DNA from 3 places in the Streptomyces sp. NPDC049970 genome. Region 3 is predicted to be linked to each of the others. Evidence: predicted binding sites of a transcription regulator. Region 3 holds the regulator's gene; each other region holds the start of a gene.
The links. Region 3 encodes HrcA, which represses chaperone genes, less so after heat shock. Its sites were predicted from a motif close to TTNGCACTCNGNNNNNCNGAGTGCNAA; they were not measured.

Region 1: a site for HrcA is predicted at 5,197-5,223, ahead of groES (co-chaperone GroES). Genes of this name have one in related genera too.
Region 2: a site for HrcA is predicted at 7,038-7,064, ahead of groL (chaperonin GroEL). Genes of this name have one in related genera too.

Annotation. Positions count from the first base shown of each region.
Region 1 is NZ_JBFALP010000004.1:276,578-285,946, reverse strand. Features, by position in the region: gene AB0I83_RS10085 (WhiB family transcriptional regulator) at 1-324, shown strand, start outside; gene AB0I83_RS10080 (LysR family transcriptional regulator) at 416-1,306, opposite strand; gene AB0I83_RS10075 (MOSC domain-containing protein) at 1,387-2,058, shown strand; gene AB0I83_RS10070 (SDR family oxidoreductase) at 2,145-2,918, shown strand; gene groL (chaperonin GroEL) at 3,009-4,634, opposite strand; gene groES (co-chaperone GroES) at 4,733-5,041, opposite strand; gene AB0I83_RS10055 (polysaccharide deacetylase family protein) at 5,329-6,240, opposite strand; gene AB0I83_RS10050 (methyltransferase domain-containing protein) at 6,356-7,579, shown strand; gene AB0I83_RS10045 (hypothetical protein) at 7,580-7,762, opposite strand; gene AB0I83_RS10040 (DUF1876 domain-containing protein) at 7,818-8,090, opposite strand; gene AB0I83_RS10035 (VOC family protein) at 8,171-8,635, opposite strand; gene AB0I83_RS10030 (hypothetical protein) at 8,765-9,028, opposite strand; gene tsaD (tRNA (adenosine(37)-N6)-threonylcarbamoyltransferase complex transferase subunit TsaD) at 9,025-9,369, opposite strand, start outside.
Region 2 is NZ_JBFALP010000016.1:5,533-14,901, reverse strand. Features, by position in the region: gene AB0I83_RS24215 (extracellular solute-binding protein) at 1-702, shown strand, start outside; gene AB0I83_RS24210 (DUF3263 domain-containing protein) at 713-946, shown strand; gene otsB (trehalose-phosphatase) at 1,012-1,866, shown strand; gene AB0I83_RS24200 (trehalose-6-phosphate synthase) at 1,863-3,245, opposite strand; gene AB0I83_RS24195 (glucosyl-3-phosphoglycerate synthase) at 3,332-4,282, opposite strand; SAM riboswitch class I at 4,436-4,563, shown strand; gene thrC (threonine synthase) at 4,582-5,880, shown strand; gene AB0I83_RS24185 (MoaD/ThiS family protein) at 5,909-6,184, shown strand; gene AB0I83_RS24180 (cold-shock protein) at 6,654-6,860, shown strand; gene groL (chaperonin GroEL) at 7,266-8,888, shown strand; gene AB0I83_RS24170 (response regulator transcription factor) at 9,084-9,369, opposite strand, start outside.
Region 3 is NZ_JBFALP010000002.1:719,225-728,593, forward strand. Features, by position in the region: gene hemW (radical SAM family heme chaperone HemW) at 1-844, shown strand, start outside; gene AB0I83_RS05965 (DUF3097 domain-containing protein) at 881-1,699, opposite strand; gene AB0I83_RS05970 (MBL fold metallo-hydrolase) at 1,725-2,450, opposite strand; gene hrcA (heat-inducible transcriptional repressor HrcA) at 2,616-3,632, shown strand; gene dnaJ (molecular chaperone DnaJ) at 3,633-4,772, shown strand; gene AB0I83_RS05985 (16S rRNA (uracil(1498)-N(3))-methyltransferase) at 5,083-5,829, shown strand; gene AB0I83_RS05990 (histidine triad nucleotide-binding protein) at 5,924-6,283, shown strand; gene AB0I83_RS05995 (ribonuclease Z) at 6,300-7,208, shown strand; gene AB0I83_RS06000 (adenosine deaminase) at 7,219-8,211, shown strand; gene AB0I83_RS06005 (MFS transporter) at 8,175-9,369, opposite strand, start outside.

The sequences.
Region 1 (9,369 bases), on a different contig from region 3:
GATTTCTCCCGCCTTCCAGGACCCAACGCGGATCTGTGGGACTGGCAGCTGCTGGCCGCCTGCCGCGGGGTCGACAGTTCGCTGTTCTTCCACCCCGAGGGAGAACGCGGCGCAGCCCGGAGTGCCCGTGAGACCTCGGCGAAGGAGGTCTGCATGCGCTGCCCGGTACGCGCCGAGTGCGCGGCGCACGCCCTCGCGGTCAGGGAGCCCTACGGCGTGTGGGGCGGACTGACCGAGGACGAGCGCGAGGAGCTCATGGGCCGCGCCCGCAACCGTCTGATCTCCGCCCACTCCGCGCCGGCCGAAGGGTCAGGACCCACCTGACAACCCGCACGGCCCATCGAGCGCAGAAACGTTTCCTCAGACCCGGTGCACCCTCGGCACGACGTGCGCCGGGCACCGCGTGGTGCGCCCGTCAGCGCGCGGCCGCCAGGGACAGCTGGTCCAGGGTGGCCGCCACCGCCGGAACCCGCGCGAGGTCGGGCAGGGTCAGCGCGACGATCTCCCGCTCCACCGCCGGCTCCACCGTCACCGTCCGTACCCCCTTGGGGCGTACGGACTCGAGGGCCAGCTCGGGCAGGACGGCCACGCCGAGCCCGGCTCCGACCAGACCGATCACCGCCGGGTAGTCGTCGGTGGCGAAATCGATCCGGGGGGTGAATCCGGACTCCTCGCAGACCTCGACCAGCTGGCGCCGGCAGCGCGGGCAGCCGGCGATCCAGGACTCCTCGGCCAGCTCCGCGACTCCCACGACGTCCGCCCCGGCCAGCCGGTGCCCCTCGGGGACCAGTCCGACCAGCCGGTCGGTGAGCAGCGGGCGCACGACGAGGTCCTCCCACTCGCCGCCGCCGGCTCCGTAACGGAAGGCGAGCGCGATGTCGCAGTCACCGTCGCGCAACAGCTCCACCGAGCGCGGCGGTTCGGACTCGACGAGCGACACCCGGGTGCCGGGGTGTGCGGCACGGAGCGCCGCGAGGGCACCGGGGACGAGGGTGGAGCTACCGCTCGGGAAGGACACGAGCCGGACCCGGCCGGCCCGCAGCCCGGCGATCGCGGCGACCTCCTCCTCGGCGGCGGTGAGCCCGGCGAGGATCCCGGAGGCGTGACGCACCAGCGCCTCGCCCGCCTGCGTGAGCCGCATCTCGCGTCCGGTACGGATGAGCAGCGGCGTGCCGGCGGAGCTCTCCAGTGCCTTCATCTGCTGGCTGACGGCGGGCTGGGTGCAGCCCAGATCACGCGCGGCGGCGGAGAACGATCCGGTGGTGGCCACGGCACGCAGTACACGGAGATGACGGGCTTCGATCACCCCTCAACCATAAGCGACGCTTGCAGAACTGTCCGATAAATCATGAGCGGCTTTGATTACCGCACGCTAACTTGTCCGGCATGAAGGTGCTCACCGTGAACCTCGGCCGTCCCACGCCCTCCGCGCACTCCGACGCGGCCGACCGCCTCACCGGGATCGGCAAGCAGCCGGCCGACGGCCCGGTGCGGGTCGCGGACCCCGGCCCCAAGGGCACCGGCGGCAGCGGCCTGTCCGGGGACGCGGTGTGCGACCTGCGGCACCACGGCGGCACCGACCAGGCGGTGTACGCCTACGCCCGCGAGGAGCTCGACGCCTGGGAGAAGGTGCTCGGCCGGCCCCTGGCCAACGGCGCGTTCGGCGAGAACCTGACGACCTCCGGCCTCGTCGTCAGCCACGCCCGGATCGGGGAACGCTGGCGGATCGGTGACGAGCTGGTCCTGGAGGTCACGTCGGGCCGCATCCCGTGCCGTACGTTCGCGGGCCACATGGGCGAGTCCGGGTGGGTGAAGCGCTTCACCCGCGAGGCGGCCACGGGCGCCTACCTGCGGGTGATCCGGCCGGGGACGATCAGTTCGGGCGACCCGGTCGAGGTGGTGCACCGCCCCGGCCACGACATCACCGCGGCCATGGAGTTCCGGGCGACGACGACGGAACGCACCCTGCTGCCGGGCCTGCTCGCCGCCGGGGACGCGCTGCACGGCGAGACGCTCCGGCGTGCGCGGGCGTACGCGGCCGACGCCGACACCGCCTGACCCGCTCCCCGGCCCGTGCGGTGCCCGCATGCCCGCAGGTCGGGCTGGTCGTCGGCCCACACGCGCGGGGCACTAACGTGCCGCCTATGACGACTGCACTGATTACGGGCGCGACGGCGGGGATCGGGGCCGCCTTCGCACGGCGGCTCGCGAGTGACGGGCACAACCTGGTGCTGGTGGCCCGTGACACGGAGCGGCTGCGGGCCCAGGCCACTGAGCTGCACGACGGACACGGCATCGAGGCCGAGGTCCTGACGGCCGACCTGTCCACGGACGCCGGGATCGAGGCGGTCGAAGCACGGTTGACGGACCGTCACAGCCCGGTGGACCTGCTGGTCAACAACGCCGGATTCGGCAACAAGGGCCGCTACCTCGACGTGTCCGTCGCCGACGAGCTGACCATGCTGAAGGTGCACTGCGAGGCGGTGCTGCGGCTGACCTCCGCCGCCGCGGGTTCGATGCGGGAGCGCGGTCGCGGCGGAGTGGTCAACGTGGCGTCGGTGGCCGCCTTCCTGCCCCGGGGGACGTACGGGGCCTCGAAGGCGTGGGTCGTGCAGTTCACCCAGGGCGCGGCGAAGGACCTGGCCGGTTCGGGTGTGCGGCTGATGGCGCTCTGCCCCGGCTTCGTACGCACGGAGTTCCACGAGCGGGCCGGGATGGGCACGGGCGACATCCCGGACTGGATGTGGCTCGACGCGGACAAACTGGTGACCGCCGCCCTGGCGGACCTGGCCCGGGGGAGGTCGGTGTCGATCCCGGATCCTCGGTACAAGGCGCTGATGGGCCTGGTGAAGCTCACGCCCCGGAGCCTGCTCGGCGGCGTGACCACACGCGCGGGCCGGACGTACGGCCCGAAGTAGGCGGAAGGTCGGGCACCCGCCACCGGAAACGCACCGAGGCCCGGTGCCCCCGCGACGGGGGTACCGGGCCTCGGCGGCGTACCGGAGGTACTAGTGCGAGTGGCCGTGGCCGCCGTGACCGGCGTCGGCCTCTTCCTCGGCCGGCTTCTCGACGACCAGGGTCTCGGTCGTGAGCAGCAGCGACGCGATGGACGCGGCGTTCTCCAGGGCGGAGCGGGTGACCTTGACCGGGTCGATGACGCCGGCCTTCACCAGGTCGCCGTACTCGCCGGTCGCGGCGTTGAAGCCCTGACCCTTGTCGAGCTCGGAGACCTTCGAGGTGATGACGTAGCCCTCGAGGCCCGCGTTCTCCGCGATCCAGCGGAGCGGCTCGACGGCGGCGCGGCGCACGACCGCGACACCCGTGGCCTCGTCGCCGGTCTTGCCGAGGTTGCCCTCGAGGACCTTGACGGCGTGGACCAGAGCGGAGCCACCACCGGAGACGATGCCCTCCTCGACCGCGGCGCGGGTCGCGGAGATGGCGTCCTCCAGACGGTGCTTCTTCTCCTTGAGCTCCACCTCGGTGGCGGCACCGACACGGATCACGCACACGCCGCCGGCCAGCTTCGCGAGGCGCTCCTGGAGCTTCTCGCGGTCCCAGTCGGAGTCCGTGGACTCGATCTCGGCCTTGATCTGGTTGACCCGGCCCTTGACGTCGGCGGAGTCGCCGCCGCCGTCGACGATGGTCGTGTCGTCCTTGGAGACGGTGACGCGGCGGGCGGTACCCAGCACCTCGAGACCGGCGCCGTCGAGCTTGAGGCCGACCTCCTCGGCGATGACGGTCGCACCGGTGAGGGTGGCGATGTCGCCGAGCATGGCCTTGCGGCGGTCACCGAAGCCCGGGGCCTTCACCGCGACGGCGTTGAAGGTGCCACGGATCTTGTTGACGACGAGGGTGGAGAGCGCCTCGCCCTCGACGTCCTCGGCGATGATCAGGAGCGGCTTGGAGGCGCCGGCCTGGATGACCTTCTCCAGCAGCGGGAGAAGCTCCTGGATGGAGCCGATCTTGCCCTGGTGGATCAGGATGTACGGGTCGTCGAGGACGGCCTCCATACGCTCCTGGTCGGTCACCATGTACGGGGACAGGTAACCCTTGTCGAAGGCCATGCCCTCGGTGAACTCGAGGTCCAGACCGAAGGTGTTGGACTCCTCGACGGTGATGACACCGTCCTTGCCGACCTTGTCCATCGCGTCCGCGATGAGCTCGCCGACCTGCGGGTCCTGCGCGGAGAGCGCGGCCACGGCGGCGATGTCGGCCTTGTCGTCGATCGGGCGGGCGGTCGCGAGGAGCTCCTCGGACACGGCCTTCACGGCGGCGTCGATGCCCTTCTTCAGGGCGGCCGGGGAGGCACCCGCGGCAACGTTGCGCAGGCCTTCGCGGACGAGGGCCTGGGCCAGCACGGTGGCGGTGGTGGTGCCGTCACCGGCTACGTCGTTGGTCTTGGTCGCCACCTCCTTCACCAGCTGGGCACCGAGGTTCTCGTACGGGTCGTCGAGCTCGACCTCGCGCGCGATGGTGACACCGTCGTTGGTGATGGTGGGGGCGCCGAACTTCTTGTCGATGACGACGTTGCGGCCCTTCGGGCCGATCGTCACCTTCACCGTGTCGGCAAGCTTGTTGACGCCGCGCTCAAGGGCGCGACGGGCGTCCTCGTCGAACTTCAGAATCTTCGCCATGGGCTGAGCTGTCCTCTCGAACGAACTGCGCCCCTCACCACCCGGCTAGTTATCTCGCAGGGGGCCAGGGGCGCAGAACAGAAGCAAACGTGGGTGAACTACTTCTCGACGATCGCGAGAACGTCGCGCGCCGAGAGGACGAGGTACTCCTCGCCGTTGTACTTCACCTCGGTGCCGCCGTACTTGCTGTACAGGACGACGTCGCCGGTCTTGACGTCGAGCGGAAGGCGCTCGCCGTTCTCGAAGCGGCCCGGGCCCACGGCCAGGACGACGCCCTCCTGGGGCTTCTCCTTGGCGGTGTCCGGAATGACCAGGCCGGAAGCCGTGGTCTGCTCAGCGTCGAGCGGCTGGACCACAATGCGGTCCTCGAGCGGCTTGATCGCAACCTTGGAGCTGGTGGTCGACACGATCCGGTCTCCCCCTTCGGAGATCTCACGGGGTTTAACAGTCTGTGGGGTGGCGACCGGGCCGATCCGTCGTCGCGGGTGCCGGACCTGTCCTGTCGCGCGGTTGTGCTGGCACTCTCCATCGGTGAGTGCCAGCACAGAGACTATGACCGGGATTAGCACTCGGTCAAGCGGAGTGCCAATTCACCACCCTCGCGTGGCGCTGCGGGACGCCGTACGCCCGGAGAACGCGGGAGACCTCCGCGGTGTTCCGCGACCGCCGCCGGGCGGTACGGGCCGCACCGCCGTCAGACGTAGTCCTCCAGCCTGGCCACGGCGTAGCCCTTGTCGGTGATCGTCTTCATGACGCGGCGGATCATGTCGGCCATGGACCCCTTCCAGTCCTCGCGGCCGCGGAAGTGGGTGAGGACGATGTCGCCGGGATGCAGGTCCTGGTCCCACTCGCGCCACTCCATGTGGTCGGGGAACGCCTCGGCCGCCCACAGCGGAACGGCCTTGATGCCGCAGGAGCCGGCCACGCGGAGGGTGTCGCCGTTGTAGTTGCCGTACGGCGGCCGGAAGAGGGTGGGCCGCTTCCCGAAGTACTTCTCGATCTTGTCCTGCTCGCCGCAGATCTCCCGCCGCTGTTCGGCCTTCGAGAGCCCGGGGAGGTAGCGGTGGTTGAGCGTGTGGTTGTTGAGGGTGACGCCCCGGGCCTGCATGTCCTTGAAGTAGCCGTAGTCGTCGCTGACCACGTAGTCGCTGAGGAAGGCGCTGTAGGGGATCTTCAACTCCGTCATCATGCGCAGGAGTTCGGGGTCCTTCTCCGCCCCGTCGTCCATCGTCAGGAAGACGATCCGCTCCTTGGTGGGCACGGTGGTGAAGACCGGCGGCAGCGCCTCCCCGCCCTCCACCTCGAACCCCTCGCGGGTGGTGATGCGCGGCTTCTCGGCCGGTGGCGCCGGGGCGGCCAGCGGGGGTTTCGCCAGGCCCCACTTCTTCGCGGCCGCGACACGGGCGGCCTGCTGCCTCTTCAGCCGCTCGGCGCGGGCCTCGGCGGCCGCGGCGGGGCCGGGCCGCGCGGCGGCGGCGCCCGGCTGCCCGGCGGCCGGCTTCCCGTGGTCCGCGGCCCCGCCGTCCGCACCGTCGGCGCATCCCGAGGCGACGGAGGCGACCAGCAGGGCGGCCAGGACCGCGCAGACTGGTCTGCACCGCTTCATGGCGGATTTTTCTTTTTGTCGTACTAGTTGCATGGCGCCGCATCCTGCCAGCCGGTCCCCGGCCGCCTCCCGCGACACCTCCGGGCGACCGGCCGGGTCCCCCGGCTGGCTCACAATGGGTCGTGTGAACGCCCTCCCCCCCGCCGGTCAGCCCGAGCCGCTCGCCTCCTTCGCCGCGCTGCGCACCCCGCAGGGCGCGGCCCTCCTCGACGAGCTGCGCGACCACGACCCCGCGCAGGAGCTGGCCACGGCCACCAGGCTCCGCCGGGCCCACCCCGCAGCCCTGGTGTCCGCGGCGCTCGGCCAGGCGCGGCTGCGGCAGCGCGCGGTGGCGAAGTTCGGTGCGGAGGACGCGTTCCGCATGTTCTTCACCCCGCACGGCGTGGAGCAGGCGACCCGCACCTCCGTGGCCACGTACCGCGCCGAGCGTCTCGCCGGGCGCGGTGTGCGCAGCGTGGCCGACCTGTGCTGCGGCATCGGCGGCGACGCGATCGCCATGGCCCGTGCGGGCATCGCGGTCCTCGCCGTGGACCGGGACCCGCTCACGGCCTCGGTCGCCCGCGCGAACGCCGAGGCGCTCGGCCTCCAGGACCTGGTCGAGGTGCGGTGCGCGGACGTCACCGGGATCGACACCTCGGCGTACGACGCGGTCTTCGTCGACCCGGCGCGACGCGGCGGACGCGGCAGGATCTTCGACCCCGAGGCCTATTCGCCGCCGCTGTCCTGGGCGACCGATGCGGCGCTGCGGGCACCGAGGGCAGCGCTGAAGATCGCTCCCGGCGTCCCGCACGAGGCGATCGGACCGCACGCGGAGGCCGAGTGGATCTCGGACGGCGGAGACGTCAAGGAGGCCGTGCTCTGGTTCGGGGAGGGCTTCACCCCCGGGGCCTTCCGGGCCACGCTGCTCCCCTCGCGCGCGACCCTGGTGGCCGGCGCCCCGCTCCCGGCACCGCCCGTGGGCCCCGTGGGCCGGTATCTGTACGAGCCGGACGGCGCCGTCATCCGCGCCCATCTGGTGGCCGACATCGTGGAGCGGTGCGGGGGGAGGCTGGTCGACGAGACGATCGCCTACGTCACGAGCGACACCGCGTACGAGTCCGACTTCACCACCGCGTACGAGATCACCGACGAGCTCCCCTTCAACATGAAGAGGCTCAAGGCGCTGCTGAGGGAACGTCGGGTCGGCGTACTGACCGTCAAGAAGCGCGGCTCCCCGGTCGAACCGGAGGAACTGCGCCGGAAGATGAAGCTCCAGGGACCGCACGCGGCCACCGTCTTCATGACCCGGGTGGCCGGTGCCCCCACGATGCTGGTCGGGCAGCCGGTGAAGCGGCCCTGATCAGCCGTTGGCCGCGCCGAGCGGCGCGACCGGTGCCCGGAGGAGTACTCGCAGCACCCAGCGGCGGTGGGCGAACACCTCGAGGATGCCGGCGAGGCCGGAGATCCGGGCGTTGAAGCCGAGGCCCATGACGAGAGCCACGAGGCGGGCCAGCCCGCCCGCGCCGCGGGCCGGAAAGGCCACACAGGCACGCGTCCCCCGGCCCGCACCGATTCGCGCCCGCTGTCCGGCGGCGGGGTCAGGCCAGTGGGTACGACGTACGGCCGGACGCCTCGTCGATCTCGTCGTGCGCCTTGGTGAGCAGCTTCATCGCGAGTTCGTTGAGCGCGCGGGCACCGGCGATCTCCTCGCCGACCCTCGGCTGCTCGGAGTCGGAGGGGTGGCGGCTGGCATACCCGTGGGCCCGGACCTCGGTCCCGTCACTGAGCCTTACGAGAGCAGCCGCGCGGGTGCGGTGGGTGTCCTCCTCGAACTCAAGCTCGACATGCCAACCGACCGTGGTCTCCATCATGACGGTCACCTCCCGGACGTTCCCTCCTACAAGGGTGCGCCCGTTCGCCCGCCCGCGCACGGCGTGGCCGAGGGCGGCCGTCAGGCGTCCCGCAGAGCCTGGACATCCAGTTTGCGCATCCCCAGCATCGCCTTCATCGCGCGCTCCGCCCTGGCCTTGTCGGGGTCGGCGAGCACCTCGTGCAGGGCGCGCGGGACGATCTGCCAGGACAGGCCGTACCTGTCCTTCAGCCACCCGCACATGCTCTCCTCGCCGCCCTCGGTGAGCTTCGACCAGAGCGTGTCGACCTCCTCCTGGTCCGCGCAGTCGACGCTCAGCGAGATCGCCTCGCTGAAGGTGAACTGGGGACCGCCGTTGAGGGCGGTGTACTCCTGGCCGGCGAGCACGAAGTCGACCGTCAGCACGGTGCCGGGCTCACCCGGGGAAGCCTCGGTGTAGTACGAGACGTCGACGATGCGCGAGTCGCCGCCGAAGACGGAGACGTAGAACTCCGCGGCCTCCTTGGCCTTGCCGTCGAACCACAGACAGGGCTTGATCTTCTGCATGGTCTCTCTCCCTCACACGGTGCGGTGCGTCGCAGGACGCCGTGCAAGGTAGACCGCGGCGGGGCCCGGAACTCATCGGGACACGCGCCCTGCCCGGACGTGCGGGAGTTTCGTCGCCCGACCGGCGGCTCAGCCGCCCGCCGGCCCCAGCGACTCGAAGCGCCAGCGGTGCACCGGGCGGGTGATCAGGCCGGCATCGGGTTCGGGGAGCTCCGGCAGTTCGTCGTCGTACCCCGCGTCCCACCAGGTCAGGACGAGCACCCGGTCCTGCGGGGCGCGCAGCAGCTCGCTGCGCGCCGGCGCCAGTTCACCGACCCTGGCCGCGGCCCACTCCAGCAGCTCCGCGCCCCGGCCCTGTGCCGCACGGGCCTCCCACATCAGGGCCACGGTCATGAGTAGAGGTTGTCCTTGCTGATCTCGTGCACGTGGTCGTGACCGTGGCCGTGGACCCCCGGCACATGGGGCTCCGTGACGGGAAGCGAGGAGTCGGCCGAGAGGTCCAGGTCCGACACCGGGCGGTTGCGGGCCACCATCTCCGCGCCGAGCGCCGCGACCATCGCGCCGTTGTCCGTGCAGAGTCCGGGCCTGGGAACCCGCAGCCGGATCCCGGCCTTCTGGCACCGCTCCTCGGCGAGCGCCCGGAGCCGCGAGTTGGCCGCGACGCCGCCGCCGATCATCAGGTGGTCCACGCCCTCGTCCTTGCAGGCCCGGACGGCCTTGCGGGTGAGGACGTC
Region 2 (9,369 bases), on a different contig from region 3:
TTCGCCCTGCCGCTCGGCCAGGAGGAGTCCCAGGCCGAGACCCTGATGTGGCTGCTCAGCGGGGGCGGCGGCTACACGGACGAGGTCGGCAGTTACGACATCGACTCCCCGGCCAACATCGCGACCTTCCGGTGGCTGAAGGACAACCTCGTCGGCAAGGGCCTCACCGGTCCCGTGGCACCCGGCAAGCTCGACCGGGCGCAGGCCTTCGACGCCTTCACCAAGGGCGAGGTGGGCATGCTCAACGGCCACCCGACGCTGATGCAGGAGGCCGAGAAGAAGGGCGTCAAGGTGGGCATGGTCCCGCTGCCCGGTGCGGACGGGCCGACCAAGGGCTCGATGGGTGTGGCCGACTGGATGATGGGCTTCAAGCAGAACGGCCACCGTGTCCAGATAGGCAAGTTCCTCGACTTCGCCTACAAGGACGACAACGTGATGTCCTTCGCCGACCAGTACGACCTGCTGCCCGTCACCAGCACCGCCTCCGAGGCCATGCAGGCGGACAGCAAGCACAAGTCGCTCCACGCGTTCCTGGAGGCGCTGCCGAACTCGCAACTGCCCCCGTTCGGCAAGACGTCCTGGGCGAAGGCCAGCGAGACGATCAAGGAGAAGATCGGCTCCGCGGTCGAGCCCGGCGGCAACCCGGAGAGCGTCCTCGTGGACATAGCGGCCCAGGCGCGGCAGGCGGAGAGCGCGGAGTAGGTTGGTTCATATGACCGCCGATCCGCTCTCCGACCAGGAACGCGCGGTGCTGGCCCTGGAGCGGCGCTCCTGGCCGGGACCGGGCGCGAAGGAACGGGCGATCCGGGAAGAGCTGGACATCTCGCCGGTCCGCTACTACCAGTTCCTCAACGCGCTGCTGGACGACCGCCGCGCGCTCGCGGAGGACCCGGTGACGATCAACAGGCTGAGGCGGGTCCGCGAGGCGAGGCGCGGCCGACGCTGAGGCCGCGGCCGGGGTCCCCGAGGGGCGGAGGGCCGTGCGGCCACCCGCCCGCTACGCTCACCCGTATGGGCAATCAGGACCACCCCCTCCCGACCCCGTCCACCCGAGCCGGCCGCGAAGGTCTCGCCGCGCTCCTGGCCCGGCCCGGCCGGGCGGTGATCGCGCTCGACTTCGACGGCACGCTCGCCGACATCGTCCCGGACCCCGAACGGTCCCGCGCCCACCCGGACGTCGTCCCGGCCCTGTCCGCGCTGGCCCCCCAGGTCGCCGCCGTCGCGGTGATCACCGGCAGGCCCGCCGACACCGCGGTGCGCTACGGCGGCTTCGCCGGCGTGTCGGGCCTCGACCACCTCGTCGTCCTCGGGCACTACGGCGCGGAGCGCTGGGACGCCGTCACCGGCGCCGTCCACGCCCCCGCGCCCGACCCCGGCGTCGAAGCCGCCCGCGCGGAGCTCCCCGTGGTGCTGGAGGAGGCCGGGGCCGGCGAGGGCGCCTGGATCGAGGAGAAGGGCCGCGCGGTTGCCGTGCACACCCGTCGCGCCGCCGACCCGCAGGGCGCCTTCGAGGCGCTGCGCGCCCCGCTGGGCAGCCTGGCCGCGCGCCACGGCCTGATCGTCGAACCGGGCCGACTGGTACTGGAGTTGCGGCCCGCTGGCATGGACAAGGGTGTTGCGCTGGAGGAGTTCGTACGGGAGACGGGCGCCGAGACCGTGCTCTACGCGGGCGACGACCTCGGTGACCTCGCCGCGTACGCCGCCGTGGAGAAGCTCCGCGCCCGGGGCACCGGCGGCCTCCTGGTGTGCAGCGGCTCCGAGGTCCCCGAACTCGCCGAGCGCGCCGACCTGTTGCTGCCGGGCCCGGCAGCGGTGGCCGCCCTGCTCCGCTCCCTGGCCGGACAGCTCACACCGGACAGCCCCTAAGGAGTCTCCCGCAGCGCGTCCAACTGCTCCAGGAACCACTGCTGCGGCGGCAGCGCGGTCGCCGCGGCGGCGAGGCGCTTCGAGCGCGCGCCCCGCTCGTCGGGATCCATCGTCAGCGCCTCGTGCAGTGCCGCCGCCGTGGCCGACACGTCGTACGGGTTGACCACGATCGCGTCCTCGCCCAGCTCCTCGTACGCCCCCGCGTCGCGGGAGAGGACCAGCGCGCAGCCGTGGTCCGAGACGACCGGGACCTCCTTGGCGACCAGGTTCATGCCGTCGCGGATCGGGTTGACGAGGGCCACGTCGGCCAGCCGGTACGCCGCGAGGGAGCGGGCGAAGTCGTCGTCGACGTGGAGCAGGACCGGGGTCCAGTCCTCCGTGCCGAAGTCCGTGTTGATCGTGTCGGCGACCCGCTGGACCTCCGCCGTGTAGTCCCGGTACACCGCGAGGTCCTGCCGCGAGGGGTAGGCGAAGGCGACGTGCACCACGCGCTCGCGCCATTCGGGGCGCTCCTCGAGCAGTGCCCGGTAGGCGTGCAGTCCGCGGACGATGTTCTTCGACAGCTCGGTGCGGTCCACCCGCACGATCGTGCGCCGGTCCGCGCCGACCTGGTCCCGCAGGATGTCCATGCGCTGGTCGACGTCCGCCTCACGGGAGCGGCGGCGCAGGAAGTCCGCGTCGGCGCCCAGTCCGTGCACCCCGATCCGGGTGCGGCCGGTGCCGCCGAGGATCTGCGTGCAGCAGCTGATGAAGGCGTCCGCCCAGCGGCGCGTCAGGAACGCGGCGCGGTCGGCGCCCAGGATGCCCTTGAGGAGCTGCTCGCCGATGTCGTCGGGCAGCAGCCGGAAGTAGTCGACGGGCGCCCAGGGGGTGTGCGAGAAGTGCCCGATCCGCAGGTCGGGGCGCAGCTCGCGGAGCATTCCGGGGACGAGCGAGAGGTGGTAGTCCTGCACGAGGACCGCGGCGCCCTCGCCCGCCTCCTCGGCGAGCGCCCGGGCGAAGGCCCGGTTGTACGTCTCGTACGAGGCCCACCGGCGGCGGAACTCGGCGTCGAAGACGGGTTCCACCGGCGTCTGGTAGATCATGTGGTGGACGAACCAGAGGACCGAGTTCGCGATGCCGTTGTACGCGTCCTCGTGGACCCCGGCGTCGATGTCCAGCATGCGCACGCCGGGCTCGGACACGCCTCGGCGTACCGCCTCGCGGTCGCCGTCACCGAGGGCGGCGCAGACCCACAGCTTGTCGTCGACAGCGCTGAGGCCGGAGACCAGCCCGCCGCCACCCCGCTTGGAGTCGAGCGCGCCGTCCTCTCGCAGTGCGTACGACACCGGGCCGCGATTGGACGCGACGAGGACCTGGGCAGCGTGCTCGGAGACCATGTACCCGAACCTAGCCCGTTCCGGAAGCCTCCAAACGTGAGGAGTGGCCGGAGATCAGGACCGGTGGTCCCGCTGGCGTGGAACCGCTACGCGGCGTGCCGGGACGCGTACTCCGCGATCTCCCGCATCGGCGGCCGCTCCTCCGTGTCCACGGCGTGGGTGCGCGGGACGAACCCGCCGGGTCCCCGCTCGAACTGGGTGATCTCGGGCCGCACCAGCGGGCCCCGGGACAGCCGCAGCTGGGCCGTGCGGTAGATCGCCGCCGCCATCCGGCCGAGTGCCTGGCCGTCCTGATGGCGGTGCTTGCGTACGCCGACGTCGACCTGGGCCAGCGCGTCCAGGCCCACGGTGTGCAGTGCGTCGACGAGCAGCCCCAGCTCCACTCCGTAGCCGACGGGGAAGGGGAGCTGCTCCAGCAGGGAGCGGCGTACCGCGTACTCGCCGCCCAGCGGCTGGACGAATCCGGCCAGTCGCGGCCAGTGCAGGTTGAGCAGCGGGCGGGCCACGAGTTCGGTCACCCGGCCGCCCTGGCCTGCCGCTTCGCCGAGCGGGCGGTCGTACATCGCCTTGACGAACTGCACCGTGGGGTCGGTCAGCAGCGGGCCGACGATTCCGGACACGAAGTCGGCGGAGAAGTCCTTGAGGTCGGCGTCGACGAAGCAGACGATCTCCCCGCTGGTCACCAGAAGTGATCGCCACAGGACCTCGCCCTTGCCGGGGAGCGCGGGGACGCGGGGGAGTACGGAGTCCCGGTGCACGACCCGGGCGCCGGCCCGCCGTGCGACCTCGGCCGTGGAGTCGGTGGAACCGGAGTCGATCACCACCAGTTCGTCGACGAGCCGGACCTTCTCCATCAGCTCGCGCCGGATCTCCGCCACGATCGCGCCGACCGTGGCCTCCTCGTTCAGCGCGGGCAGCACGACGCTCACGCGCGAGCGGTGCGGATCCCTCGCCCGAGCGGCCGTGAGCCGGTCGAGCGGCCGGTCGTCGGCTGACCAGGAACGCCTGGTCAGCCAGCGCTCCACCTCTTCCAGCACGGTCGAAACTCCCTGTATGTGATCCATCTCGCGGTTCGGACGACTATCTCGATCGCCCGTTGCTTCGGTTACAGTCTTGAACAACGCGGATGGCCCTCGCATGTCGGGGTCGGTCCGCGAATAAACGCCCGGATCCATGATCCGGTGCCATAGCGCTCATCCAGAGGGACTGAGGGAACGGCCCGTTGAAGTCCCGGCAACCCTCCTGCCGACCGAGAGGTCACGGTGGGGAAGGTGCCAATTCCGTCTTGTGGCGAAATACGTCGCAAGGAAGATGAGGAGAAAGGGCCTCCGCCATCATGGCCGTGCAGACAGTCGCAGCAAACACCGAATCCTCCGCCGTTGACCTCGGTCCCGCAGCCGCGCTTTCCTGTCGCGAATGCGGCGAGCGTTTCGAGCTCGGCCCCGTTTTCGCCTGCGAGTCCTGTTTCGGGCCGCTCGAAGTGGCGTACGACCTGCCGAGCGGCTCCCCCGAAGAGCTGAAGAAGCGCATCGCCGAGGGCCCGGACAACATCTGGCGCTACGCGCCGCTGCTTCCCGTCCCCGCCGACGTCGCGGACAAGCCGAACATCAACCCCGGTTTCACCAAGCTCGTCAAGGCCGACAACCTCGCCCGCGAGCTGGGCGTGACCGGTGGGCTCTACGTCAAGGACGACTCCGGCAACCCGACGCACTCCTTCAAGGACCGTGTCGTCGCCATCGCCGTCGAGGCCGCCCGCGCCTTCGGCTTCACCACGCTGTCCTGCTCGTCCACCGGCAACCTCGCCGGTGCGGTGGGCGCCGCCGCCGCCCGGGCCGGCTTCCGCTCGTGCGTGTTCATCCCGCACGACCTGGAGCAGGGCAAGATCGTCATGGCCGCGGTGTACGGCGGCGAGCTGGTCGGCATCGAGGGCAACTACGACGACGTCAACCGCTTCTGCTCGGAGCTCATCGGCGACCCGCTCGGCGAGGGCTGGGGCTTCGTCAACGTCAACCTGCGGCCCTACTACGGCGAGGGCTCCAAGACCCTGGCGTACGAGATCTGCGAGCAGCTCGGCTGGCGGCTGCCCGACCAGATCGTCATCCCGATCGCGTCCGGCTCGCAGCTCACGAAGATCGACAAGGGCCTCCAGGAGCTGATCAGGCTCGGTCTCGTCGAGGACAGGCCGTACAAGATCTTCGGCGCCCAGGCGGAGGGCTGCTCACCGGTCTCCACCGCCTTCAAGGCGGGACACGACGTCGTGCGGCCCCAGAAGCCGAAGACCATCGCCAAGTCCCTGGCGATCGGGAACCCGGCCGACGGCCCGTACGTGCTGGACATCGCGCGGCGCACCGGCGGGGCCGTGGAGGACGTGAACGACGAGCAGGTCGTCGACGCGATCAAGCTGCTGGCCCGCACCGAGGGCATCTTCGCGGAGACCGCGGGCGGTGTGACGGTCGGCGTGACGAAGAAGCTGATCGAGGACGGTCTGCTCGACCCGGCCCTGACCACCGTCGTCCTGAACACCGGTGACGGGCTGAAGACGCTCGACGCGGTCGCTCCCACGACCGGCCTGTCGGCGACGATCAGGCCCAGCCTGGACGCGTTCCGCGACGCCGGCCTCGCCGCCGCCAACTGACCACCCGAGACCGAAGGAAGGCACCCACATGAGCGTCAAGGTCCGTATCCCCACCATCCTCCGCACCTACACGGGCGGTCAGGCCGAGGTCCCTGCCGAGGGTGCGATCCTCTCCGAGGTCATCGAGTCCCTGGAGAAGAACCACCCGGGCATCGGCGCCCGCGTGCTGGACGACCAGGGCAAGCTGCGCCGCTTCGTCAACGTGTACGTCAACGACGACGACGTGCGCTTCGAGGGCGGCCTGGACGCGGCCACCCCGGACGGCGCCGGGGTCTCGATCATCCCGGCCGTCGCCGGAGGCTGACCCCCTCCCGGCGGGTGTCCGGCGGGTGCGCGAGCCGGAGCGTGACGGACCGGCCGGCCCCGGCCCCGCAGTGCGAACACGATGGCCCCCTCCGGGAAGCGGAGGGGGCCATTCTGCATGGTTGAGCACGGTACAGTTGGGGAAGCCCCCCTGGCTGCTCGTGCCGCCCGCATATGAGAATGCGCCCGGTCACGACAAGAAGTGGCCAAAGTGTGTGGGCTCTTTGTGGCGTAAGTGCCCTTTGCCTGGCCCGAGTTGCCCTGGAATGCCACTGATTCCCACTGTCCGGGCGTTCGTGTGTGCCCAGAATTCTCGTCCGATTGACCTGTTGCAGAGGGCAGTTGGGCAGATACATTCGGCCGCGGTCGACGCGTTCCGGCGCACGCCGCCCTTCCTGTCGGAGGGTGAGTTCCGACCCGGGCCCGCGAAGTGCGGGCTCGTGCAAGGGCCTGTTATAGGGGAGTTAGCCATGGCTCAGGGCACCGTCAAGTGGTTCAACGCGGAGAAGGGGTACGGCTTCATCGCGGTCGACGGTGGTGCGGATGTTTTCGTCCACTACAGCGCGATCCAGATGGACGGGTACCGCACCCTCGAAGAGGGTCAGCGAGTTGAATTCGAGATCTCGCAGGGCCAGAAGGGGCCGCAGGCGGACATGGTCAAGCTCGCCGTCGGCTGAGCTCGGCGCGGTCGGCGAACGACACTACTCACGCACGTAGGGCCCGTACCTCCCGACAGGGGATACGGGCCCTACGTGCGTCGGCGCGCCCCCCTCGCGGCCGTCCGCATCCGGGCAGGGGCGCCTGCGCCCACCCGTCGCCGGACCTCCGCTCCCAGCGAGCCTTCCTCGAAGGCGCTTGCACTCGAAGGGGTCGAGTGCTAATCATTGGCGTTAGCACTCTCCAGGTGAGAGTGACAGAACTTGGACCGGGCCGGTGAGGCCCGCAGGCTCGTTGGGGCAAGGAACCAGTGAGCACGCAGGCCGTCCGTCGCGGGCGCCTCCCGGTCCGGAGAGATCCTTCCTCGAGCTCTCGGATGCGTTCGAGTAGAGGAAGGTCCTATCCGTCCGGGAGGACCACTTCACATGGCCAAGATCATCGCGTTCGATGAGGAGGCACGGCGCGGTCTCGAGCGCGGGATGAACCAGCTCGCCGACGCCGTCAAGGTCACCCTCGGCCCCAAGGGCCGTAACGTCGTCCTCGAGAAGAAGTGGGGCGCGCCCACGATCACCAACGATGGTGTTTCCATCGCCAAGGAGATCGAGCTCGAGGACCCGTACGAGAAGATCGGTGCGGAGCTGGTCAAGGAGGTCGCCAAGAAGACGGACGACGTCGCCGGCGACGGTACGACCACCGCCACCGTTCTCGCCCAGGCACTCGTCCGCGAGGGCCTGCGCAACGTCGCCGCGGGTGCCAACCCGATGGCTCTCAAGCGTGGCATCGAGAAGGCCGTCGAGGCCGTCTCCGCCGCTCTGCTGGAGCAGGCGAAGGACGTGGAGACCAAGGAGCAGATCGCTTCGACCGCCTCCATCTCCGCTGCCGACACCGAGATCGGCGCCAAGATCGCCGAAGCTATGGACAAGGTCGGCAAGGAAGGCGTCATCACCGTCGAGGAGTCCCAGACCTTCGGTCTGGAGCTGGAACTCACCGAGGGCATGCGCTTCGACAAGGGCTACATCTCGGCGTACTTCGCCACCGACATGGAGCGTATGGAGACGTCTTTCGACGACCCGTACATCCTGATCGTCAACTCCAAGATCAGCAACGTGAAGGACCTCCTTCCGCTGCTCGAGAAGGTCATGCAGTCGGGCAAGCCCCTGCTGATCATCGCGGAGGACGTCGAGGGCGAGGCCCTGTCGACCCTGGTCGTCAACAAGATCCGTGGCACCTTCAAGTCCGTCGCCGTCAAGGCTCCGGGCTTCGGTGACCGCCGCAAGGCCATGCTCGGCGACATCGCCATCCTCACCGGTGGCACCGTCGTCTCCGAGGAGGTCGGTCTCAAGCTGGAGAACGCCGGCCTGGACCTGCTCGGCAGCGCCCGCAAGGTCGTCATCACCAAGGACGAGACGACGATCGTCGACGGTGGCGGTGACAGCGACCAGGTGCAGGGCCGCGTCAAGCAGATCCGTGCCGAGATCGAGAACTCCGACTCGGACTACGACCGCGAGAAGCTCCAGGAGCGCCTCGCGAAGCTGGCCGGCGGCGTGGCCGTCATCAAGGCCGGCGCCGCGACCGAGGTGGAGCTCAAGGAGCGCAAGCACCGCATCGAGGACGCGGTGCGCAACGCCAAGGCCGCCGTCGAGGAGGGCATCGTCGCCGGTGGTGGCGTGGCTCTGCTCCAGGCCTCGGCCGTCTTCGAGAAGCTCGACCTGACCGGTGACGAGGCCACGGGCGCCAACGCCGTGAAGCTCGCGCTGGAGGCCCCGCTCAAGCAGATCGCCGTCAACGGTGGTCTCGAGGGTGGCGTCATCGTCGAGAAGGTGCGCAACCTGCCGATCGGTCACGGCCTGAACGCCGCGACCGGCGAGTACGTCGACATGATCGCCGAGGGCATCATCGACCCGGCGAAGGTCACGCGCTCCGCCCTGCAGAACGCCGCGTCCATCGCCGCGCTCTTCCTCACCACCGAGGCCGTCATCGCCGACAAGCCGGAGAAGGCCTCCGCGGCCGCTCCGGGCGGCATGCCGGGCGGTGACATGGACTTCTGATCCCCGGATCAGCAGCTCCAGGCGGTACCCGCAGTACCTGTACGACGCCGGCCCCCGGGATTCGTCCCGGGGGCCGGCGTCGTGTTTCCCCGCCCGGGACGTGGCCGACCGGAAGGCCCGGCGTCCGTAGCGGCTCCGTCCCTCGACGCGGGGCCGGTCGCGGTGTGCCGGACGAGCAGGGGCCCCGGTCGGGGGTCAGGTGCCGAGGCCGGCGTCCCGTGCCAGCAGCGCGGCCTGCACCCTGTTCTCGCACCCCAGCTTGGCCAGGATGCGGCTCACGTAGGTCTTTACCGTGGCCTCGCTCATGTGGATCCGCTGACCGGCGTCCGAGTTGGACAGGCCCTCGCCCAGGAGGGCGAGGACATCCCGTTCGCGGTCCGTCAGCTTCTCCACCCGGCGGCGGGCGTCCTCCGCGCGGTGCGTGGAGCCACCGGAGGCCAACGAGTCCACGACATGCCGGGTGGCACCCGGCGACAGGTAC
Region 3 (9,369 bases):
GGAGGCCAACCCGGAGTCCGTGGGCCCGGCCTATCTGGAGGAGCTGCGCGAAGGCGGCTTCAACCGTGTCTCCTTCGGCATGCAGAGCGCACGGCAGCACGTCCTGAAGATCCTCGACCGCACCCACACACCCGGCAGGCCCGAGGCATGTGTCGCGGAGGCCCGTGCGGCCGGCTTCGAGCACGTCAACCTCGACCTGATCTACGGCACCCCCGGCGAGTCCGACGACGACTGGCGCGCCTCCCTCGACGCGGCGATCGGCGCCGGGCCCGACCACGTGTCGGCGTACGCGCTGATCGTCGAGGAGGGCACCCAGCTGGCCCGCCGCATCCGCCGGGGCGAGGTGCCGATGACGGACGACGACGTCCACGCCGACCGCTACCTGATCGCCGACGAGGCGATGGCGGCGGCGGGTTTCTCCTGGTACGAGGTGTCGAACTGGTCCCGCACGCCGGAGGGCCGCTGCCTGCACAACGAGCTGTACTGGCGCGGCGCCGACTGGTGGGGCGCCGGGCCCGGTGCGCACAGCCACGTCGGCGGGGTGCGCTGGTGGAACGTCAAGCACCCCGGCGCGTACGCACAGGCCCTGGCCGAGGGCCGCTCGCCGGGCGCCGGCCGTGAGGTGCTGGGCGACGAGGATCGGCGGGTCGAACGCATCCTGCTCGAACTGCGCCTCGTCGAGGGCTGCCCGCTGTCGCTGCTCGCCCCCGCGGGCCTGGCGGCGGCCGGCCGCGCGGTCGCCGACGGGCTGCTGGAGCCGGGACCGTACGACGAGGGGCGCGCGGTCCTCACACTGCGGGGCCGCCTGCTCGCCGACGCGGTGGTGCGGGACCTGGTGGACTGAGCGAACGACCGGTCCGCACGGTTCCGCCGGGGCGTGTCAGGCGGGCAGGGTGACGAAGTCGATCAGTTCCTCCACGCGACCCAGCAGGTGCGGTTCCAGGTCCTTGTACGAGCCGACCCTGGACAGGATGTGCTGCCAGGCCGCGCCGGTGTTCTCCGGCCAGCCCAGGGCGCGGCACACGCCCGTCTTCCAGTCCTGGCCGCGCGGTACCACCGGCCACCCTGGGATGCCCACGGACGACGGCTTCACGGCCTCCCAGACATCGATGTACGGGTGACCCACCACGAGTACGTTCCCGTCGGTGACCTGAGCGGCGATCCGGGACTCCTTGGAGCCCGGCACCAGATGGTCGACCAGGACACCGAGCCTCGCGTCCGGTCCGGGCGCGAAACCGCGCACGATCGCCGGCAGGTCGTCGATCCCCTCCAGGTACTCCACGACCACCCCCTCGATGCGCAGGTCGTCGCCCCAGACCCGCTCGACGAGCTCCGCGTCGTGCCGCCCCTCCACGTAGATCCGGCCCGCCCGCGCCACACGCGCCCGCGCCCCGGGGACCGCCACCGAACCCGATGCCGTACGCGCGGGGCGTACGGTGCCGCCCGCCGCCGGACGTACGAGGGTGACCACTTTGCCCTCCAGCAGGAAGCCGCGCGGCGTCATCGGGAACACCCGGTGCTTGCCGAAACGGTCCTCCAGCGTGACCGTCGGCCCCTCGGCCGTCTTCTCGCACCGGATCACCGCCCCGCAGAAGCCGGTGACGGTCTCCTCGACGACCAGATCGGGTTCGGCCGGCACCTCGGGGGCGGGGGAGGACTTCTTCCACGGCGGAGTCAGGTCCGGCTGGTAGCTGCGCATGGCACGACGATAATCGCGCCCCCCGTCACGACACGCCGAACCGGGCGGCCAGCCCGTCCCGCTGCGCCCTCACGAACGCCGCGTCCACCACCGCCCCGTGCCCCGGTACGTACAGCGCTTCCTCGCCGCCCAGTTCCAGCAGCCGGTCGAGTGCGGCCGGCCAGTGCGAGGGCACCGAGTCCCGGCCCGCCTGCGGTTCCCCGGACTCCTCGACCAGATCCCCGCAGAGCACCACGACCGGCGTGCCGGGCACCAGCACCGCGAGGTCGTGTCCCGTGTGGCCCGGCCCGACGTTCGCCAGCAGCACCTGGAGGCCGCCTCCGAGATCCAGCGTCCATTCGCCGCTGACCTGGTGCCGCGGAGCCACCAGGGCGTCCGCGGCCGCCGTCGCGTCCGCCTCGCCCATCCCGTGCCGCAGCGCGTCCGCGCGCAGCTCCTCGGCGCCGTGCCGCCCCAGCAGCTCCGCCGTGCCGACCGCTCCGTAGACCTCCGCACCGGAGAAGGCGGCGGTGCCCAGCACATGGTCGAAGTGCGGATGGCTCAGTGCGATATGCGTCACTCTCCGGCCCAGCAGCGCCTCCGCCTGGGTCCGCAGTTCGACGCCCTCCCGGAGCGTCGAACCCGTGTCGAGGAGCAGCACGCCGTCGGCCCCGGCCACCAGCGCGGTGGTCGCGTCCCAGCCGGGCAGGCGTCGCCGCCCCGAACCGTTGCCCAACCGCTCCCAGCCGAACTCTTCCCAACAGACGTCCATACGGCGACGCTATCGGCAACCACCTGCGCGGTCCCGCGACGGCGTGGCCGGTCGGCCTTGCCCCCGCCCCACCCTCCCCCCGTACACTGACCGGGGGGATTGCTGGCACTCGACCCCACAGAGTGCCAGGCAGAAACCGGAGAACCACAGCTGGAGGTGTGCGCGGTGCTCAGCGAACGCAGACTCGAAGTGCTGCGCGCCATCGTCCAGGACTATGTCGGCACCGAGGAACCCGTCGGTTCCAAGGCGCTCACGGAACGGCACAGCCTCGGGGTCTCCCCGGCCACCGTCCGGAACGACATGGCGGTGCTGGAGGACGAGGGCTTCATCGCCCAGCCCCACACGAGCGCGGGGCGCATTCCGACGGACAAGGGCTACCGCCTCTTCGTCGACCGACTCGCGGGTGTCAAGCCCCTGTCGTCGCCGGAGCGCCGGGCCATCCAGAACTTCCTCGACGGCGCGGTCGACCTCGACGACGTCGTGGGCCGCACGGTCCGGCTGCTCGCGCAGCTGACCAGGCAGGTCGCCGTCGTCCAGTACCCCTCGCTGACCCGGTCGACGGTGCGGCACGTGGAGCTGCTGTCGCTCGCGCCGGCCCGGCTGATGCTCGTGCTGATCACGGACACGGGCCGGGTCGAACAGCGTATGATCGACTGTCCGGCACCGTTCGGTGACACGTCTCTCGCCGATCTGCGGGCCCGGCTCAACAGCCGGGTCGTGGGACGGCGGTTCGCGGATGTCCCGCAGTTGGTGCAGGATCTTCCGGAGTCCTTCGAGAACGAGGACCGGGGAACCGTCTCGACGGTGCTCTCCGTCCTCCTCGAGACCCTGGTCGAAGAAACGGAGGAGCGGCTGATCATCGGCGGCACCTCCAACCTCACCCGCTTCGGGCACGACTTCCCTGTGATGATCCGGCCGGTGCTGGAGGCATTGGAGGAGCAGGTCGTACTCCTGAAGCTGCTCGGTGAGGCAACGGATTCGGGCATGACCGTACGGATCGGGCACGAGAACGCCCACGAGGGCCTCAACGCCACGTCCGTCGTCGCGGTCGGCTACGGTTCGGGCGACGAGGCAGTCGCCAAACTCGGCGTGGTCGGACCGACCCGCATGGACTACCCCGGAACGATGGGAGCGGTACGCGCAGTGGCACGTTACGTCGGACAGATCCTGGCGGATTCGTAAGTGGCCACGGACTACTACGCCGTACTAGGCGTGCGCCGCGACGCATCTCAGGACGAGATCAAGAAGGCATTCCGTAGGCTCGCCCGCGAGCTGCACCCGGATGTCAACCCGGATCCGAAGACCCAGGAGCGGTTCAAGGAGATCAACGCCGCTTACGAGGTGCTCTCGGACCCGCAGAAGAAGCAGGTCTACGACCTCGGCGGCGACCCGCTGTCCGCCTCGGGCGGTGGCGGTGGCGCGGGCGGCTTCGGAGCCGGCGGCTTCGGCAACTTCAGCGACATCATGGACGCGTTCTTCGGCACGGCGTCGCAGCGCGGACCCCGTTCGCGCACCCGGCGCGGCCAGGACGCGATGATCCGGTTGGAGATCGACCTCGCCGAGTCCGCCTTCGGCACGACCAAGGACATCCAGGTCGACACCGCGGTCGTCTGTACGACCTGCAGTGGCGAGGGGGCCGCACCCGGCACCTCCGCGCAGACCTGTGACATGTGCCGCGGCCGGGGTGAGGTCTCGCAGGTCACCAGGTCCTTCCTCGGCCAGGTCATGACCTCGCGCCCCTGCCCGCAGTGCCAGGGCTTCGGCACGGTCGTGCCGACCCCGTGCCCCGAGTGCGCCGGTGACGGCCGCATCCGCTCGCGGCGCACGCTCACCGTGAAGATCCCGGCAGGTGTCGACAACGGCACCCGGATCCAGCTCGCCGGCGAGGGAGAGGTCGGCCCCGGCGGCGGCCCGGCCGGCGACCTGTACGTCGAGATCCACGAACTGCCGCACGCGGTCTTCCAGCGGCGCGGCGACGACCTGCACTGCACGGTCACCCTCCCGATGACGGCGGCGGCACTCGGCACCCAGGTGCCGCTGGAGACGCTCGACGGACTGGAGGAGATCGACATCAGGCCGGGCACCCAGTCCGGCCAGTCGGTCCCGCTGCACGGGCGCGGCATCACGCATCTGCGTGGTGGCGGGCGCGGCGACCTGATCGTCCACGTCGAGGTCATGACCCCGACGAAGATGGACCCCGAGCAGGAGCGTCTGCTGCGGGAACTGTCCAAGCTGCGGGGTGAGGAGCGGCCCACGGGGCAGTTCCAGCCAGGGCAGCAGGGGTTGTTCTCCCGTCTGAAGGACGCCTTCAACGGCCGCTGAACCTTGTCACCGCACCGCCCGCCGGTCTCGTACCGGCGGGCGGTGCGCTGTGTCGCGGACGGCCGCTCACGGTTCCGGACAAGCCGCTCAGGGTTCCGGGCAACCGCTCACGTCGTGGAACGGCTGATTTCGGCACGGTTCACCGGACATGGCACGATGCGGTCGTGTCCTCGGCCCTCACCGGCCTCCGCCGGTACCCGGCCGTGCGGGCGTGGACGACGGGCGGTGCGCCACGCCCGGAGCCGGCCATCGGCCCGGACGCCGCCGAGACGGAAGCCGCGCGTGCGGCAGTGAACGTGAGGAGTGCCCAGTGACGGCACCGGTCTTCGTCGTCGAACACCTGCCCAGCGGGCCGGAGTTCGTCCTGGACGGCCCCGAGGGGCGGCACGCCGTCTCCGTGAAGCGGCTGAACCCCGGCGAGGACGTCGTCCTCACCGACGGGAGGGGGCGCTGGGCCGAAGGCGTCGTACGCGCGGCCGAGGGCAAGGACCGGCTCGTCGTCACCGACCTGGAGAGCGTCCACGAGGAACCGGAGGCCGCGCCCCGGATCACCGTCGTCCAGGCGATCCCCAAGGGCGACCGCGGTGAGCTCGCGGTCGAGACGATGACGGAGACGGGCGTCGACGGGATCGTGCCCTGGCAGGCCGCACGCTGCATCACCCAGTGGCGGGGCGACCGGGGACTCAAGTCACTGGCCAAGTGGCGCAGCACCGCGCGCGAGGCGGGGAAGCAGTCGCGCCGTGTCCGCTTCCCCGAGGTGGCCGACCTCATGACGACCGGGCAGGTCGCGGCGCTGCTGGCCGGTGCCGACTTCGCGGCCGTACTGCACGAGGACCGGGACAGCGGCAGCGAGCCGCTCGCGACCGCCGAACTCCCCGAAGAGGGCACCATCGTCCTGGTCGTGGGACCGGAGGGAGGGGTCTCCCCCCAGGAGCTCGCCGCGTTCGCGGACGCGGGCGCGCCCCCTTACCGGCTCGGCCCCAGCGTGCTGCGCACCTCGACCGCGGGGACGGCCGCCGCCGCACTGCTGATGGGGCGTACGGGGCGCTGGAGCTGAGGACCCGTCCGTTCGGGGCACCGGCGTGCCCGCCGGGCCGGATAGCATGGCCGGTGTACTGATCACCGGGACCGACGACCGAGGAGGCCGGGCCATGGCGGGAGAGCCGCAGACCGACTGCCTGTTCTGCAAGATCGTTACAGGGGACATCCCGGCGACCATCGTCCGCGAGAGCGGGACGACCGTCGCCTTCCGTGACATAAACCCCCAGGCGCCCACCCACGTCCTGGTCATCCCCAAGGCGCACTATCCCGACGCCGCCTCGCTCGCCGCAGCCGAGCCGCAGATCGCCGCCGACGTGCTGCGCGAGGCCGGTCTGGTCGCCGAGGACGAGAAGCTCTCCGGGACGGGTTACCGCATCGTCCTCAACACCGGCGCCGGTGCGGGGCAGACGGTCTTCCACGCGCACGCCCACGTCCTGGGCGGACGCGGCATGCAGTGGCCTCCCGGCTAGAACGGTTCCGCACACCGTGTCCGTACGAGAACTCGTGGTCCTCGGCACCGCCAGCCAGGTCCCGACCCGGCACCGCAACCACAACGGCTACCTGCTGCGCTGGGACGGTGAGGGCATCCTCTTCGACCCGGGCGAGGGGACGCAGCGCCAGATGCTGCGGGCAGGCGTCGCGGCGCACGACATCAACCGGATCTGTGTCACCCACTTCCACGGCGACCACTCGCTGGGCCTGGCCGGGGTGATCCAGCGGATCAACCTCGACCGGGTCCCGCATCCCGTCACCGCCCACTTCCCGGCGAGCGGACAGCACTTCTTCGACCGGCTGCGGTACGCGACCGCCTACCGTCAGTCGGTCGAGCTGGCCGAGGTCCCTGTCGCGGCCGACGGGGTCCTCGCCACCACGGCGGCGTACACCCTCGACAGCCACCGGCTCTCCCACCCGGTCGAGTCCTACGGCTACCGCCTCACCGAGCCCGACCGGCTGCGCATACTGCCCGGGAAGCTCGCCGAGCACGGCATCGCGGGGCCGGACGTGGGACGCATCCAGCGCGACGGAGTCCTGCGCGGCGTTCCGCTGGAGGAGGTCTCTGAACCCCGGCGCGGACAGCGTTTCGCGTTCGTCATGGACACCCGGCTCTGCGACGGCGCGTTCGCGCTCGCGGAGGAATGCGACATGCTGGTCATCGAGTCGACGTTCCTCGACGAGGACGGCCGGCTCGCCGCCGACCACGGCCATCTCACGGCCGGGCAGGCGGCCCGCGTGGCGAAGGAGTCGGGCGTACGGCACCTGGTGCTGACGCACTTCTCCCAGCGCTACAACGACCCCGAAGTCTTCGAGCGACAGGCCAGGGCAGCCGGCTTCGAGGGCGGCCTGACCATCGCCCAGGACCTGATCAGGGTCCCCGTACCCACCCGCCACCAGTGACGAGAACACCGTGCACCTCCCCAAAGCAGAGCTCCACCTCCACATCGAAGGGACCCTCGAACCCGAGCTGGCCTTCGCTCTCGCCGCACGCAACGGCGTGACCCTGCCCTACGCGGACACCGAGGAACTGCGCACCGCGTACCTCTTCCACGACCTGCAGAGCTTCCTCGACCTCTACTACGCTCTCATGGCGGTGCTGCGCACCGAGGAGGACTTCGCCGAGCTGGCCGACGCCTACCTCGCCCGCGCCGCCGCCCAAGGCGTCAGGCACGCCGAGATCTTCTTCGACCCGCAGGCCCACACCGACCGCGGGGTGCCGATCGGCACCGTCATCGAGGGGCTCGGCAGGGCGCTGGACGCCAGCGAGGAGAAGCACGGCGTATCCACCCAGCTGATCATGTGCTTCCTGCGCGACAAGTCCGCAGAGTCGGCGCTGGAGACCCTGGACGCCGCCAAGCCGTACCTCCACCGCATCAGCGCGGTCGGCCTCGACTCGGCCGAGGCCGGCCACCCGCCGTCGAAGTTCCGCGAGGTGTACGAGGCGGCCGGCGCACTCGGGTTGCGCAAGGTCGCGCACGCGGGCGAGGAGGGCCCGCCCGCCTACATCCGTGAGGCGCTCGACGTCCTGGGCGTCGAGCGCATCGACCACGGGCTGCGCGCCATGGAGGACCCGGACCTGGTGGAGCGGCTGGCCGCCGAGCGGGTACCGCTCACGCTCTGCCCGCTGTCCAACGTGCGGCTGCGCGCCGTCGACGTACTGGCGGAGCACCCGCTGCCCGCCATGATGGCCGCCGGACTGCTCTGCACGGTGAACTCCGACGACCCCGCCTACTTCGGCGGCTACGCCGAGGACAACTTCCGGGCCGTCCGCGAGGCGCTCGGCCTGGACCGCGAACAGCTGCGCACACTGGCCCGCAACTCCTTCGAGGCGGCCTTCCTCGACCACGACGAGGAGCGCAGGGCGCGCTACCTGTCCGAGGTCGAGGCGTACGCGTTCGACTGACCGGCCGAGTCGGCGGGGCCGGCGGTCCGGATCGCGCTCCTGACCAGCCGCCTCCGCCGCAGCGCGGGCACACTGATCTCCGTGACCGCCTGCTCCGGCGCACCCAGCTTGGGTACCGCGCCGGGCAGGCCGCCGGTCGTGGCGGCGAGCAGCGCGGCGGGCGCGCCGCCCCTGCGCCGCACCGAGCCGGAGACCAGCGGACGTCCGCCGGCGTGCAGCGCGACGGCGGTGACCGGGGCGGCGACCAGGAGCGTGACGGTCCCCAGGACCAGGCCCATCACCGCGTAACCCGCCTGCTCGGAGAGCACACTCCCCAGCACGGGGCCGCAGGCCACACCTATCGACGACGCCGAGCCCGCGAGGACGGCCCAGCGGCCGCGTACGTCCAGTGAGGCAGCCAGGCCGATCAGGTAGGACAGGACCACCGGGTAGAAGGCGTTCCACGCGATCTCCCCGGCCGCGAACGACCCGAGGCCGTCGGCCGAGGAGCTGAGCACGATGCTCCCCGCGATGATCATCGTCCCGACCCCGATCGGCACCGCCCGGCCGAGTCGGGCGCCCAGCATGCCCGCACCCATGACACCGAGCAGCCCGGCCCCCAGCGCGGCGGCGAACACCGCGCCGACGGTCACCTCTGACAGCCCGGCCTGCACGACTCCGATGCTGCTGCTGACGCCCCACAGGGCGTTCTGCGCCATGGACCAGACGAACATTCCGCCGGCCAGCACCAGACCGGACCGCCGGTGCGGCAGCCTGCCCCGGACAGAGGGCGTCGCTCCCACGGGTGTGGGGCCGCCGAGCCGGGACGTGACGGGCCAGACGAGCAGGGCTGCCAGCGCGATCGCCGCGAACGGCAGCCGGTGGCCGCCGCCCAGGTGCGGGATCGTCAGATACATGACTCCCGCCGCCGCCGAGACGCTGAGCAGCCCGAGCGAGGAGGTCCGGTGCGGATCGCTGCGCGCGGCGATGCCGGATGCCGCGACAGCGGTGGCCGTGCCGGAGCCGAAGCCGCCGACCACCACGCCGAGCACGATCAGCGGCACGGAGGCGGTGCTCGCCGCGCAGCCGTAACCGAGCGCTGCGAGCAGCAGACCGGCGCGCGCCGGTCCGCGGGCACCGTATCCGTCCACGCGGCCCGCCAGTGTGAAGCCGGCCGAG